DNA from 3 places in the Kitasatospora sp. NPDC086801 genome. Region 2 is predicted to be linked to each of the others. Evidence: riboswitches for the same ligand, from Rfam matches in the RefSeq annotation. Region 2 holds a riboswitch; each other region holds the start of a gene.

Region 1 (4,467 bases), on a different contig from region 2:
GCGGCCTCGCCGCACGACGTGGCCCGGCGCGGTCTGGCCGACGACGATCCGGCGCTGCTGGACCAGTTGCTGGCGATCCCGCAGGTGCACCTGGTGGTGGACGGCTACAACGTGACCAAGACGGGCTATCCGACGCTGCCGCTGGAGCAGCAGCGGATCCGGCTGCTGGGCGGGCTGGCGATGCTGGCCCAGCGCACGCAGGCGGAGGTCACCTGTGTGTTCGACGGGCAGGACCTGGACGTTCCGGTGATCATGGCGCCACCGCGCGGGGTGCGGGTACGGTTCAGCCGGACCGGCGAGACCGCGGACGAGCTGATCCGTCGTCTGGTGCGGGCCGAACCGCAGGGTCGTCCGGTGGTGGTGGTGTCCACCGACCGGGAGGTCGCGGAGGGCGTGCGGAAGGCGGGCGCGCGCCCCGTGGCCTCGGTTCTGCTGTTGAACCGGCTGGCGCGGCCCTGACGGCCGCCACGGCGGGATGACGCCTGGTCAGCGCCCGGTTTGCGGTGGTGTGCACATCCCGTGAAGTCCGTGGGGGCAGTGGAGTTCACGCCTTCGGGGGAGTGGCAAAACGCGTGGATCTTCCCTAGGGTGTGGCGTCAAACCTATTTTCCGGATTCTCACCTGATCGGGTGAGGCCGATGGAAGAAGGAGCAATTCCCTTGGCCTCCCATCGCCGTCCCAAGCAGCCGAGCCGCGCCCGGGTCTCCGTGCTCACCGCTGCCGCGGCGACCGCGGTCGCCCTCTCCGCGCAGGTCGCCGCGCACGCCGCGCCCCAGCCGAACAAGGCCGACGTCAAGGCGCAGATCGACCAGCTCCAGCAGGAGCAGGAGCAGGCGGCGGAGAAGTACAACGGCGCCAAGGAGCGGGCCGACCAGCTCCGCAAGCAGTCCGACCAGTTGCAGGACCAGGTGGCCCGCAGCCAGGACGAGATGACCCAGCTCCAGACCGGTCTGGCCGGGGTGGCGGGCGAGCAGTACCGCACCGGCGGCATCGACCCGTCCGTCCAGCTGATGCTCTCCTCCGACCCGTCCGGCTACCTGGAGAAGGCCTCCAGCGTCCAGCAGGCCAGCACCAGCGAGTCCGAGGCGCTCAAGGGCCTGCTGGACCAGCAGCGCCGGCTGGACCAGGAGAAGTCCGAGGCCGCCGCCGTCCTGGCCTCGCTCGACTCCACCACCAAGGACCTGAACCAGGCCAAGACGGACGTCAACCAGAAGCTCAAGGCCGCGCAGGACCTGCTGAACTCGCTCAGCGCCTCCGACCGCGCCGCGCTGCGCGCCCAGCAGCAGCAGGACGACCGCGCCTCGCGCGGCAGCGAGCGCACGGACCTCGGCAGCCTCCCGCAGGCCGGCGGCTACGCGGGCGTGGCCGTCGCCAAGGCGATGAGCAAGCAGGGTTCGCCGTACGTGTGGGGCGCCACCGGCTCGACCACCTTCGACTGCTCGGGCCTGATGGTCTGGGCGTACGGCCAGGCCGGCGTCTCGCTGCCGCGCACCTCGCAGGAGCAGGGCAACGTCGGCACCGCCGTCACGCTGGACCAGGCCCAGCCGGGCGACCTGGTCATCTACGGCTCCGACCGGCACCACGTCGGGATGTACATCGGCAACGGCATGGTGGTGCACGCGCCGCACACCGGCGACGTGGTGAAGGTGATGAAGGCGGACGCGATGAAGATCAACACGATCCGCCGGGTCTGACGGTCCGACACGCCCGAAGGGCCCCGCCGGGCCTGTGATCCGCGCCACCCTCCGACCGGGGGGTGGCGTTCGGTTTTCGCCCGCTCGACGAGCCCCGGTGAAGACTGATCAGCTTTGCGTGCGACGGTGATCACTATGTGTCATATTCACAAAAGAACTTTGGTCTTCTTCCGTCTTTTTTCTGACAAGGATTTGAACGGATCACGGTTCAGTTACTAGGGTCATGCACCGAACCACCGCACTGTCGATCGCCCAGCCAGGGTGGCGGCGGTGGTTTCCGTCGAGTTCGTGACGCAGCGGGGCTGGCCGAGTGCCTGCCCGACGGGGAGCCCAGCAATCGGGGGCGCTGTCGAACGGAGCCGGGGAACCACGTTCCTCCGGGGTGAATCGGCGCCAGGTCGGCCGGTGGAACGGCCGTGAGGCGTCGTAGGGCATGCTTCCGGCCCGAACCCGTCAGCTCACCCGGTAGGCGGTCGCAGGAAGAAGGAGTCCGCCTTCGTGGCGTCCCATCGTCGTCCCAAGCCCGCGAGTCGCACCCGGGTCTCGATCATGACCGGTTTCGCCGCCGCAGCCGTCGCGCTGTCCGCGCAGTCCGGCGCCCACGCCGACCCGCAGCCGACCAAGGACCAGGTCAAGGAGCAGGTCGACCAGCTCAACGAGCAGGCCGAGGTCGCGACCGAGAAGCTCAACGCCGCCCAGGAGAAGCAGCAGCAGCTGCAGAAGCAGGTCACCGACCTGCAGGACCAGGTGGCGCGGCAGCAGGGACAGGTGACCGACCTGCAGGGCGGCCTGGCCGAGATCGCTGGCGAGCAGTACCGCAACGGCGGCATATCCCAGACCGTCCAGCTGATGTTCTCCGCCAGCCCGGACACCTTCCTGAGCCAGGCCGACACGCTGAACCAGGCCGGTGGCACCCAGAAGGGCCAGCTCAAGCAGCTCCAGGACGAGCAGCGCAAGCTCGACCAGGTGCGCAACGAGGCCCAGGGCAAGCTCTCCGAGATGGAGACCACCACCCAGCAGCTGAAGAGCGCCAAGGACGAGGTCCAGGGCAAGCTCAAGGCCGCGCAGGACCTCTTCAACACCCTGTCCGAGCAGGAGCGCCAGGCGATTCGCGCGGCCGAGGAGAAGGCCGCCGCCGAGGCCAAGACGAAGGCCGACGCCGCCGCGAAGGCCGCCCAGCAGCAGGCGGCGGCCCAGCAGGCCGCCGACCGCTCCTCCCGCGACAGCAGCCGCACCGACCTGAGCGCGTCGCAGGCCCCCGCCGCGCCGGTCACCAAGCCGAGCGCCGGCAGCTCGCGCGGCGCCGCGGCGCTGTCCATCGCGGCCTCCAAGATCGGCAGCCCGTACGTCTACGGCGCCTCCGGCCCCGGCTCCTTCGACTGCTCGGGCCTGATGGTCTGGGCGTTCAACCAGGTCGACGTGTCGCTGCCGCGCACCTCGCAGGAGCAGGCCCACGCCGGTACCCGGATCGGCTCCGACCTCTCCCAGGCGCAGCCCGGCGACCTGCTGATCTTCTACGGGGACGCCCACCACGTCGGCATCTACGCGGGCAACGGCCAGGTGCTGCACGCGCCCAAGCCGGGCGCGTCGGTCCGCTACGAGGCGGTCAGCAACATGCCGCTGGCCTCCATCGTGCGGGTCTGATCCCCGCTCAGGCCCTCCCAGGCCCGGCCTTCCCTCACGGAAGGCCGGGCCTGCGGCTTTTCCGGCGTCCCGGACGGATGTCCGATTGCGGGCCAAATATTCGGGTTGGTAGGGGTTTGGACTCGGTTGCCCGGACTCGCTAACGTCTGCCACCGGACTCCGCTTCCAGGGCCGCCCGCGTTGGTGCGGCGGCGGGGCCCCGCCGCCGGATTGGAGCCGCTGCCGCCATGCCCGTGCACCGCCGTTCCCAACTGTTCGCCCGTGCGCTGGTGCTGACCGCGGCCGCCACCACCGCCCTGGGCGTGACGACGGGCGGCAGCGCCCAGGCCGCCCCCGGCCCGCCGGACACGCCCGCCCGCAAGGACGTCAAGGCGCAGGTGGAGCAGCTCTACGGCGAGGCCGAGCAGGCGTCCGAGAAGTACAACGCCGCCCAGGAGGCGCAGCAGCGGCTCCAGGGCGAGACGACCATCCTCCAGGGCGACATCGCCGTCGCCCAGGACCAGCTCAACCAGCTGCGCGGCGACCTCGCCACCGTGGCCGGCGCCGAGTACCGCGGCGGCGGCATGGCCCAGACCGTCCAGTTGATGCTCTCCACCGACCCGGAGGGCTACCTGTCCCGGGCCCGCACCCTCGACCAGGCCGCCGAGCGGCAGCAGGAGACCCTGCACGAACTGGCCGCCCGCCAGCGCCGGCTCGACCAGCGCCGCACCGAGACCTCCGGCAAGCTCGCCGAACTCGATCAGGCCCGCAGCTCGCTCGCCGACAGCAAGCAGCAGATCCAGCAGCGGCTCGCCAAGGCCCAGCGGCTGCTCAACGGCCTGGGCGTCGCCGAGCGGGCCCGGCTGGCCGCCCAGGACGCCCGGGAGGCCGAGCAGCGCGCCACCCGCGGCACCGACCGGCTGGACCTCGGCACGGCCCCGCCCGCCTCCGAGCGCGGGGCGGCCGCGCTGGCCGCCGCGGTGCGGATGATCGGCTCGCCCTACGTCTACGGATCCACCGGGCCCCGCGCCTTCGACTGCTCCGGTCTGATGTACTACAGCTGGCGGCAGGCCGGAGTGACCCTGCCGCGCACCTCGCAGGCCCAGGCGTACGCCGGGCAGCGGGTCAGCCTCTCCGAAGCGCGGCCGGG
Region 2 (4,467 bases):
CGCCGAGCAGACGCACGAGAGCCTGGTGAAGTACCTGGTCGAGGAGGCGTACGAGCTGGTCGAGGCGATCGAGGAGGGTGACCGGGAGACGCTGCGCGAGGAGTTGGGCGACGTGCTGCTCCAGGTGTTCTTCCACTCCCGGATCGCCGAGGAGCACCCGGCGGAGGCGTTCTCGATCGACGACGTGGCCGGTGACATCGTCGAGAAGCTGATGTACCGGCACCCGCACGTGTTCGGGGACGTCGAGGCGGAGGGTGCCGCCGAGGTGGAGGCGAACTGGGAGCAGCTGAAGGCGGCCGAGAAGGCGGATCGGGAGTCGGTGCTGGACGGCGTGCCGGCCGGGCTGCCGTCGCTGGCGTACGCGGCGAAGCTGGTGTCGCGGGTGCGCCGGGCGGGCTTCGCGGGCGTGCCGGACGAGCCGTACGCGCTGCCGGCGGGGCTGACGGCGCAGTCGGCGGGCCGGCTGCTGCTGGCGGTGGCGCAGCGGGCGCACGACGCCGGGGTGGACGTGGACGCGGCGCTGCGCTCGGCCGCGCGCGGCTACCGGGACGCGGTGCGCGCGGCCGAGGGCCTCGGGCCGGTCGGCGAGTAGCGGGCCCGGGCAGGGCCTCAGGCGGCCGTGGCGGTGTTCTCGACCGGGCGGCGCTGCGGGGGGACGACTTCGCCGATGGCCTCGCCCACGAGGGCGAGGAGTTCGGCGAGACGTTCGAGGTCGAGACGGTCGGGCAGTTCGGCGAGGGAGACGATGCGTTCGCCGTCGGGGCCGGCGACGCAGAACAGGTCGATGGGGCCGAGGTGCTTCTCGGCGGTGTCGACGAGGGCGGCGACGTCGCTGGGGCGGCGGATGTCGCCGCCGACGCCGACGACGGGGCAGCCCGGCCGGTCGAGTTCGGTGGCGAGGTCCTCGGCGACGCCGGCCCGTTGGTCGGCGATCAGGACTCCGGCGGCGCCGGCGGCGGTGAACCGGCGGGCGAGCTCGGCTCCCGATCCGCCGTCGAGTACCGCGATGACGACGACTGCCCCGCTGACCCGCATGGTCTGCTCCTCCCTGTGGGCGACACCGCACCGGCGCCCACGATTTCTGCGGAGGATCGTAGGCAGGTCCTGACCCTCCGCAACAGGGATTACCCCTCAGGTGACCAGGGTCACGCCCGCCACCCGGCCAAGAGCTGTCCAAGAGCTGTCCACGGACCGTCCACGGGGCGTCCACGGAGCGTTGGCGGGCCGTCCGCCGGGTGGTGACGATCCGGTCCCGCCGGTCGCGGCCGTCGGGGGCGGTGCGGCCCCGACCCACCGGATACGGTCGACGCATGCCAGTGCAGCCCGATCCCGCCGCCCCGCAGCTCTTCACCTGGGAGTTCGCCACCGATCCGTACCCCGCCTACGCCTGGTTGCGCGAGCACGCCCCGGTGCACCGCACGACGCTGCCGAGCGGGGTGGAGGCCTGGCTGGTGACCCGCTACGCGGACGCGCGGCAGGCGCTGGCGGACGGCAGGCTGTCGAAGAATCCGGCGCACCACAGCGAGCAGGCGCACCGCACCGGGCGGGTGGGGATTCCGGGGGAGCGCCAGGCGGACTTGATGACGCATCTGCTGAACATCGACCCGCCGGACCACACCCGGCTGCGCCGGCTGGTGTCGAAGGCGTTCACACCGCGCCGGGTGGCGGAGTTCGAGCCGAGGGTGCAGCAGCTCACGGACCGGCTGATCGACGGCTTCGCGCAGCGCGGTTCGGCGGACCTGATCCACGAGTTCGCGTTCCCGCTCCCCATCTACGCGATCTGCGACCTGCTGGGCGTGCCGGCCGAGGACCAGGACGACTTCCGGGACTGGGCCGGGATGATGATCCGGCACGGCGGCGGCCAACGCGGCGGTGTGGGGCGGGCGGTGAAGCGGATGCGGGCGTACCTGCTGGAGCTGATCCACCGCAAGCGGGCGGATCCGGGCGAGGACCTGATCTCGGGCCTGATCCGGGCGAGCGACCACGGCGAGCACCTCAACGAGAACGAGGCCGCCGCGATGGCGTTCATCCTCCTGTTCGCGGGGTTCGAGACGACCGTCAACCTGATCGGCAACGGCACGTACGCGCTGCTGCGCAACCCGGAGCAGCGCGGGCTGTTGCAGGAGTCGGTGGCGCGCGGCGAGACGGCGCTGCTGGAGACCGGGATCGAGGAACTCCTGCGCTACGACGGGCCGGTGGAGCTGGCGACGTGGCGTTTCGCGACGCGGCCGCTGTCGATCGGCGGGGTGGACATCCCGGTGGGTGATCCGGTGCTGGTGGTGCTGGCCGCGGCGGATCGCGATCCGGCCAGGTTCGCGGACGAGAACACCCTGGACCTGGCCCGGACGGACAATCCGCACCTGGGTTTCGGCCACGGGATCCACTACTGCATCGGCGCTCCGCTGGCCCGCCTGGAGGGGCGGAGTGCACTGGCCACGCTGCTTTCCCGGCTGCCGGATCTGCGGCTCGCGGAAAGTCCGGAGAATCTGCGGTGGCGGGGTGGCCTGATCATGCGTGGGCTGCGGGAACTCCCGGTCGAATTCAGTCCCGAGAGCCGGTCCCCGCACGCACCTCCGGTCGCGCCGGTCGACGCTCCGACACGCTGACTGGACGTCTCCGATCACCCGTGGAGGAGAGTCTGAACCAGCATCAATCCGGACATACCGCCGCCGTTGGTAGGCGATTGACCACGCGCCGTAATTTGTGTGTGATATCGGCGATATGAGCTTGTGATTGGTCTGAGGATCTGTCTACTCTCCCTGGAGTTCGCAGCTGCGGACCTCGTGCGCGGAACGCCGAATCCTGCCCGCCGCGTCACGGGAAACCGACCAGACCCTGGGCAGGGGCGGGGGAACCAGGTTTGTTGCCGTTCCCCGACGGCTTGGGGTGAAGCCGCCCGAGCGGAATCGTTTCCGCTTTCGGCGGCCGGGCCACCTCCCGGTCCGAACCCGACAGCTCACCTCGCAGGCGTGCGGAGAGGGACCTCTTCATGCTGTTCGTTGGAACTGGCCGTCACCGTCGTCGCACCCAGGCCGAGAAGGCCATCGCCGTCGCCGGTGTGGCCGGCGTCGGACTCGCGATGCCGCTCCTCACCGCCACCGGCGCCTCCGCCGCCCCCGCCTCCACCTGGGACGCCGTCGCCCAGTGCGAGAGCGGCGGCAACTGGAGCATCAACACCGGCAACGGCTTCTCCGGCGGCCTGCAGTTCACCCCCAGCACCTGGAAGGCGTACGGCGGCACCTCCTACGCCGCGCAGGCCAACCAGGCCAGCAAGGCGCAGCAGATCTCGGTCGCCGAGAAGGTGCTGGCCGCGCAGGGCCCCGGCGCCTGGCCGGTCTGCTCGCAGAAGGCCGGTCTGAGCAAGGGCGGCGCCCCGGCCTCCGTGGACACCTCCTCGGACGCCAAGCCCGCCAAGCAGCCCGCCGCCAAGCCGACCCAGCAGGCGCAGGCCCCGAAGCCCGCCCAGCAGCCGGTGCGGCAGGCCGCCCCGAAGCCGGCCGCCCAGCCGCAGGCCCAGCAGGCCCCGCAGCAGACGCAGCCGCAGGGCTTCTCCGGCAAGGCCGGCTGGGACGCCGACACGAAGGTGTACTGGTACCAGAGCAACGGCGCCTGGTACTGGACCAGCCACCAGAACGTCTACCAGCAGTACGCGGGCCAGGCCGCCGCCCAGCCGCAGTCCGCGCCCCGCGCCGCGCAGCCCGCGCAGTCCGCCCCGGTCGCGCAGCCCGCCGCCGCGCAGGGCGGTCACGACTACACCGTCCGGGCCGGCGACACGCTGTCGACCATCGCCACCGCCCAGGGCGTTTCCGGCGGCTGGCAGTCGGTGTACGACGGCAACCGCGGCACCGTCGGCGGCAACCCCGACCTGATCATGCCCGGCCAGGTGCTGCACCTCGGCTGAGCGGCCCGGGCCCTGAACGGCCCGGGCCCGGCGGGCGAAGGGGGACGGGACCCGTCCCCCTTCGCCCGCATTCCCCCGTATTCGCCCGCTTCGATCGGGCAAGCAGGTGAACTACCGGTGGGTAGCCGGGCCACACGCTGAGACGGGGCCGAGGCCAGCGCGGCCCCGGGGGCCGGGGCGGTTAGGCTCTGGTCGTAACGACTCCGCAATCGTCCCGCCGGCAGCACCCAACGTCAGCCGGACCCTGCTTCCGCAAGGAGATGCCTCGTGCCGTCCATCGATGTCGTCGTAGCCCGTGAGATCCTCGACTCGCGTGGCAACCCCACGGTCGAGGTCGAGGTCGGCCTCGACGACGGCAGCACCGGCCGTGCCGCTGTCCCGTCGGGTGCCTCCACCGGCGCCTTCGAGGCGCTCGAACTGCGCGACGGTGACAAGAACCGCTACTTCGGCAAGGGCGTGGAGAAGGCCGTCCTGGCCGTCATCGAGCAGATCGGCCCGGAGCTGGTCGGCTACGACGCCACCGAGCAGCGCCTGATCGACCAGGCCATGCTCGACCTGGACGCCAC
Region 3 (4,467 bases), on a different contig from region 2:
CGTCGCTACACCCTCGGCCCCCGGCTGATCCGCCTCGGCGAGACGGCCGGCCGGCTGCTCGGCAGCTGGGCCCGCCCCTACCTGGCCGAACTCATGGAGGCCACCGGCGAGACCGCCAACATGGCGGTGCTGGAGGGCGGCGAGGTGGTGTACGTCGGGCAGGTGCAGTCGCGGCGCTCGATGCGGATGTTCACCGAGGTCGGCCGACGGGTGCAGCCGCACTGCACCGGCGTCGGCAAGGCGCTGCTCGCCCAGCTCCCCGAGGACGAGGCGCGCGCCATCCTCGGCCCCAACCCGCTGCCCGCGCACACCGAGTACACCGTCACCGACCCGCAGGAACTGCTGCACCAGCTCGCCGAGGCACGCGAGCGCGGCTACGTGGTCGACGACCAGGAGCAGGAGATCGGCGTCCGCTGCATCGCGCTCGCCGTACCGGGCGCGCCGACGCCCACCGCCCTGTCGGTGTCCGGCCCGGAGGCCCGAATCCGGGCCCTGGAGGAGCAGACCGGCGCGTCCTCGCTGGTGCCGGTGATGCACCACATCGCGAACCGACTGGGGCAGGTCCTCGCCCCCTGACACACCGTCAGCGCACGCTCCTCGAACGGGAAGTCGATCCGGTCGACTTCCCGTGCGGGCGTTCCCCCGTTCGGGCGGACGCCGGGCGGGTTGCACCGGACCCCCGGCGGAGGCTCCGCCACCCTGGTGCGGACGCGGCCCGCGACGGCACGGGCGGCCGGGACAACAAGGGCACGGGTGAGCGGCGATGGAGCGCAGGGATGCGGGGCGCGGCTGTTCTGGGCGCGGGGATCAGGGGCTCGGGAATCAGGGGCTCGGGGATCAGCGGCCCTGGGATCAGGGGCGCGGGAATCAGCGGCCCGGGGGCTGGGTGCGCGGGGATGCGGCGTGCGGGGACACGGCGCGCCCGGGGTTCGGCGGGGCCGGCTTCCTCGCGGCCGTGGCAGCGGGCTGCGCGGTGGCGACGCTGGCCGCCGGCCCGTCCTGGGCGCTGCGGCGGCCCGATCCCCGGCCGGCGGTGGAGGTGGCGGCGGCCCCCACGGCGTCCCGCTCCGATCTGGAGGTGATCCGGCTCGACCCGGACCCGGCGCCGCCGGGCGGCACCACCACCGTCCACGCCTTCATCGCCAACCGCGGCCCCGACACCACCACCACACCGTTCACCGTGCTGGTGACGCTGCCGCCCGGGGTCTCCCCGGAGGGCCCGTACTTCCCGGCGGAGTGCGAGGTGCGGCACAACGGCCGCCAGGTGCGCTGCGCCTTCCCGCCCGGACTGCCCCCGCTGCGCAGCGCGACCGCGCTGGTGCCGGTGCGCCTGGCCCCGGACCTGCGGATCGGCACGCTCACCGGAGGCTCGGTCGCGGTGCGCGACGTGGACGACCCGGACGAGGGGAACAACCGGCAGCCGTTCGCCACCACGGTGGTCGAGACGGCTGCCGGTTTCTGACCCGGAAGGCCCGAAGAGGCTCTACCGGTACACGCGGACGTAGTCGGCGGCGAAGGTGATCGGGGCGGTGCCCTGCGGCGCCGGGTGGTACTTCCCCGCGCCGACCGACAGGTTGAGGATCAGGTACGCCGACCAGTTGGCGCCGACGCCCTTGCCGTCCGAGAACACCTTGACGCCGTTGACGTACCAGTCCACCGAGGTGGCGCCGTAGTAGGTGCCGATGGTCACCCACTGGTCCTTCGCGATGGCGCTCGCGTCGGTGTAGTACTTGGGGTCGCCGGGGTTGACGTGGTTGGTCAGCTCCAGCAGGTTCGGGTTGTCGGGGTGGTACTCGAAGGAGTCGACCTCCCCGTTGCCGTTCTTCCAGGTCCAGAAGGCGGGCCAGGCCCCGGAGCCGGACGGCAGCTTGACCCGGGTCTCGGCGTAGTCGCCGGTCTTGACCTGGAAACCCTCGCTGGAGCCCTCGGTGGTCAGGAAGCCGGTGTTCCAGGCCTGCTTGCCGTTCTCCAGCGTGGTGGTGCCGGGCGCGGCGGTGAAGGTGGCGACCCCGTTCGCGACGCTGACGTTGTTCTTGTTCAGCAGGTCGAGCTTGTTGTCGTCCGGGTTGTGGTTGCCGTACTTGTACGCGGTGCTCTTGTCGCCGACCCAGCGCGAGCCCCAGCTGATCGGGCTGTTGAACTCGTCGGACCAGGTCAGCGACTTGCCGGCGACCGGGGAGGCGGGGGTGCTCGGCGACGGGCTGGCCGTGGCGCTCGGGCTGCTCGTCGGGGTCGGCTTCGGGGCGGGAGTGGCGGTCGCCGTCGGGGTGGGAGTGGCGGTGGGGGTCGGCTTCGGTGCCGGAGTCGTGGTGGGGGTCGCGGTCGGCGTCGGCGTCGGGGCCGGGGTCGGGGTCGGGGTCGGGGTCGGGGTGTTGGAGACCACCAGTTGCTGCGAGGGCAGGTTGTGCCAAGCCCCGCCGAGGTCCTGCCAGAAGCCGAACTGGGTGTACGTCCCGGCCGGCAGAGCACGCGCGCCGCTGGTGAAGGACAGGCCGCTCGGGCAGATCTGCACGTTGGAGGCGTTGCCGGGGAAGTCGAGGTTCGCACCGGCCGCGTTGCGGACGCCCACGCCGACGGTCTTCGCGGTGAAGCAGGCCGAGGAGTGGAGGGTCAGCGAGGCGGTGGTGGCCTTGTTGGCGACCATGGTCGCCGGGGCGAGCCGGTCCTGGGTGACGGTCGGCGCGGTGGCGGCCTGGGCGCCGGAGACGGCCGGCAGGCCGAACAGTCCGGCGCCGGTGATCGCGAGTGCTCCGGTGGCGGCGAGGGCGGCGTTGCGGCCCCGGTGGGAGGGACGGGCGTGGCGCGGCGCGCGGCGCCGGGCAGGCTGATGCATGGAAGTGTCCTCTGCGACGCCTGCGAGGTGAGCTGTCGGATTCGGGCTGAGGTAAGCCCGGCCGCTTGTGGGAGCGGCTTCACCCCTAGCCACGGCCCGCACGCGGGAGCGTACGGGCCGGGCGCTGACCTTGGTTCCCCCGCTCCCGTCCGCTGTGGTGCTCGGTTGCCGGCCGGCGGGTGGACAGGACTCGGCGTCCCGGCGGCGGGGGTCCGCGAGGGCGGACGACGGTTGCAGGCTAGGCAGACCGTCCGTGAACGGACAACCTGGTCGGGCCGGTTGTCGCACAGCTCACAGTGGTGTCGATCAACGACGCTGCGTGGTGGATCAGTTGGGACGGATCGGCGGCCTCGAAGGGATCAAGGGCGCCGAGGGGCGGGGGGCGCCGAGAGGCCGGGAACGCCGAGGGTGCCGAGGGGCCGAGGGCGCCGAGGGCGAGCAGGAGGGCGGACAACGCGGTGGGGGTGCGTCTGACGGCGGTGGGGGTGCGTCTCATGGGGGTGGACGGTAGGACCGGCCGTCGGCGGGCGCCCAGGTGCCGGTCGCACACCCCACAGGCCTGCGCGGTGGCGGCCGGTGCCGTGGCGCACCGCCCACGGATGCGCCCACCCGGCTCACCGAGTCGGATAAATTGGAGCTCCGACATCTTCCGCAGTGCACAAGACCGCCGTGCACGGCTCCACAGGAACGAGGTACCGCCCCACCATGACCGCGCCCCTGCCCGCCTTCGCCGGCCGCACCTACCTCTTCCGGGCCGACAACGGCGCGGCCTTCCGCAACACGTACTCGGCCGACGGCAGGCGGCTGCGCTGGGAGGGCCTCGGCGAGTCGGCGGGCCAGTGGGAGGACGTGCGGCTGCACGTCGCCGAGGTGGCGCCGGAGATCTACTTCATCAGCTGGACGGAGGAGAGCGGGATCACCGTCAGCCACGTGATGGACCTCGGCCGGCTGACGGTGCGCGCCTTCTGGACGTACGAGGGCGAGGGCGGCCGGGTCGGAGAGCTCCACACCGGGACGCTGGAGCGGGTGGCCTGAGCCTCGCCGCTCCCGCGCCCCGGGCGCTGTCCGCCGGCCTGCCCGGGCCGCTTGCCCGGGCCGCTTGCTCAGGCCGCCCGCTCGGGCCGCTTACTCGGGCGGCCTCAGCGGGCGGTCCGCCCAAGCGACCTGCTCAGGCGGCCTGGTTCGGGACCTTGAGGTGCTGGGACAGCCACTCCAGCGAGGACGGCAGCAGCGCGCTCCAGGTCTCGAAGTTGTGACCGCCGTTCTCCAGCATGCTGTAGGAGACCTTCATCGGGGACTGCGCCGCGTCGACGAAGGCCTCGGTGTCGTGCCGGTAGTCGCCGTCGCCCTTCTTGGTGCCGGCCAGCAGCACGGACACCTTGGGCTGCGGCAGGTTCTTCAACCGCCACATCAGGTTGGCCTCGTCGCGGCGCTGCTTGCTGCCGCCGAACAGGTCACCCGTGGTCGGGTCGTCGGCGGCGTCGTAGTAGGCGGAGAGCGCGACGGCGGTCGGGAAGACGTCCGGGTGGCGCATGGCCAACTTGAGGGCGCAGTAGCCGCCGGTCGAGTTGCCCATGAAGGCCCAGGCCTGCGGGTCGGACGAAACCCGGAAGCTCGCCTGGATCGCTGAGGGG

What was found. A riboswitch is a leader RNA that binds a small molecule or an ion and turns the genes downstream of it on or off. The one in region 2 is predicted to bind cyclic di-AMP.
Region 1: linked by a shared signal. The riboswitch ahead of ACIPLC_RS08760 (NlpC/P60 family protein) and the one ahead of ACIPLC_RS29990 (transglycosylase family protein) in region 2 are both predicted to bind cyclic di-AMP.
Region 3: linked by a shared signal. The riboswitch ahead of ACIPLC_RS14505 (hypothetical protein) and the one ahead of ACIPLC_RS29990 (transglycosylase family protein) in region 2 are both predicted to bind cyclic di-AMP.

Annotation. Positions count from the first base shown of each region.
Region 1 is NZ_JBIVAX010000005.1:57,904-62,370, forward strand. It holds gene ACIPLC_RS08750 (NYN domain-containing protein) at 1-459, shown strand, start outside; gene ACIPLC_RS08755 (NlpC/P60 family protein) at 660-1,694, shown strand; cyclic di-AMP (ydaO/yuaA leader) riboswitch at 2,029-2,182, shown strand; gene ACIPLC_RS08760 (NlpC/P60 family protein) at 2,193-3,338, shown strand; gene ACIPLC_RS08765 (NlpC/P60 family protein) at 3,566-4,467, shown strand, end outside.
Region 2 is NZ_JBIVAX010000038.1:73,021-77,487, forward strand. It holds gene ACIPLC_RS29975 (MazG family protein) at 1-592, shown strand, start outside; gene ACIPLC_RS29980 (SDR family NAD(P)-dependent oxidoreductase) at 610-1,035, opposite strand; gene ACIPLC_RS29985 (cytochrome P450) at 1,311-2,606, shown strand; cyclic di-AMP (ydaO/yuaA leader) riboswitch at 2,817-2,984, shown strand; gene ACIPLC_RS29990 (transglycosylase family protein) at 2,990-3,901, shown strand; gene eno (phosphopyruvate hydratase) at 4,169-4,467, shown strand, end outside.
Region 3 is NZ_JBIVAX010000010.1:92,353-96,819, forward strand. It holds gene ACIPLC_RS14495 (IclR family transcriptional regulator) at 1-576, shown strand, start outside; gene ACIPLC_RS14500 (hypothetical protein) at 956-1,462, shown strand; gene ACIPLC_RS14505 (hypothetical protein) at 1,484-2,833, opposite strand; cyclic di-AMP (ydaO/yuaA leader) riboswitch at 2,836-3,003, opposite strand; gene ACIPLC_RS14510 (MoaF-related domain-containing protein) at 3,539-3,868, shown strand; gene ACIPLC_RS14515 (alpha/beta hydrolase) at 4,002-4,467, opposite strand, start outside.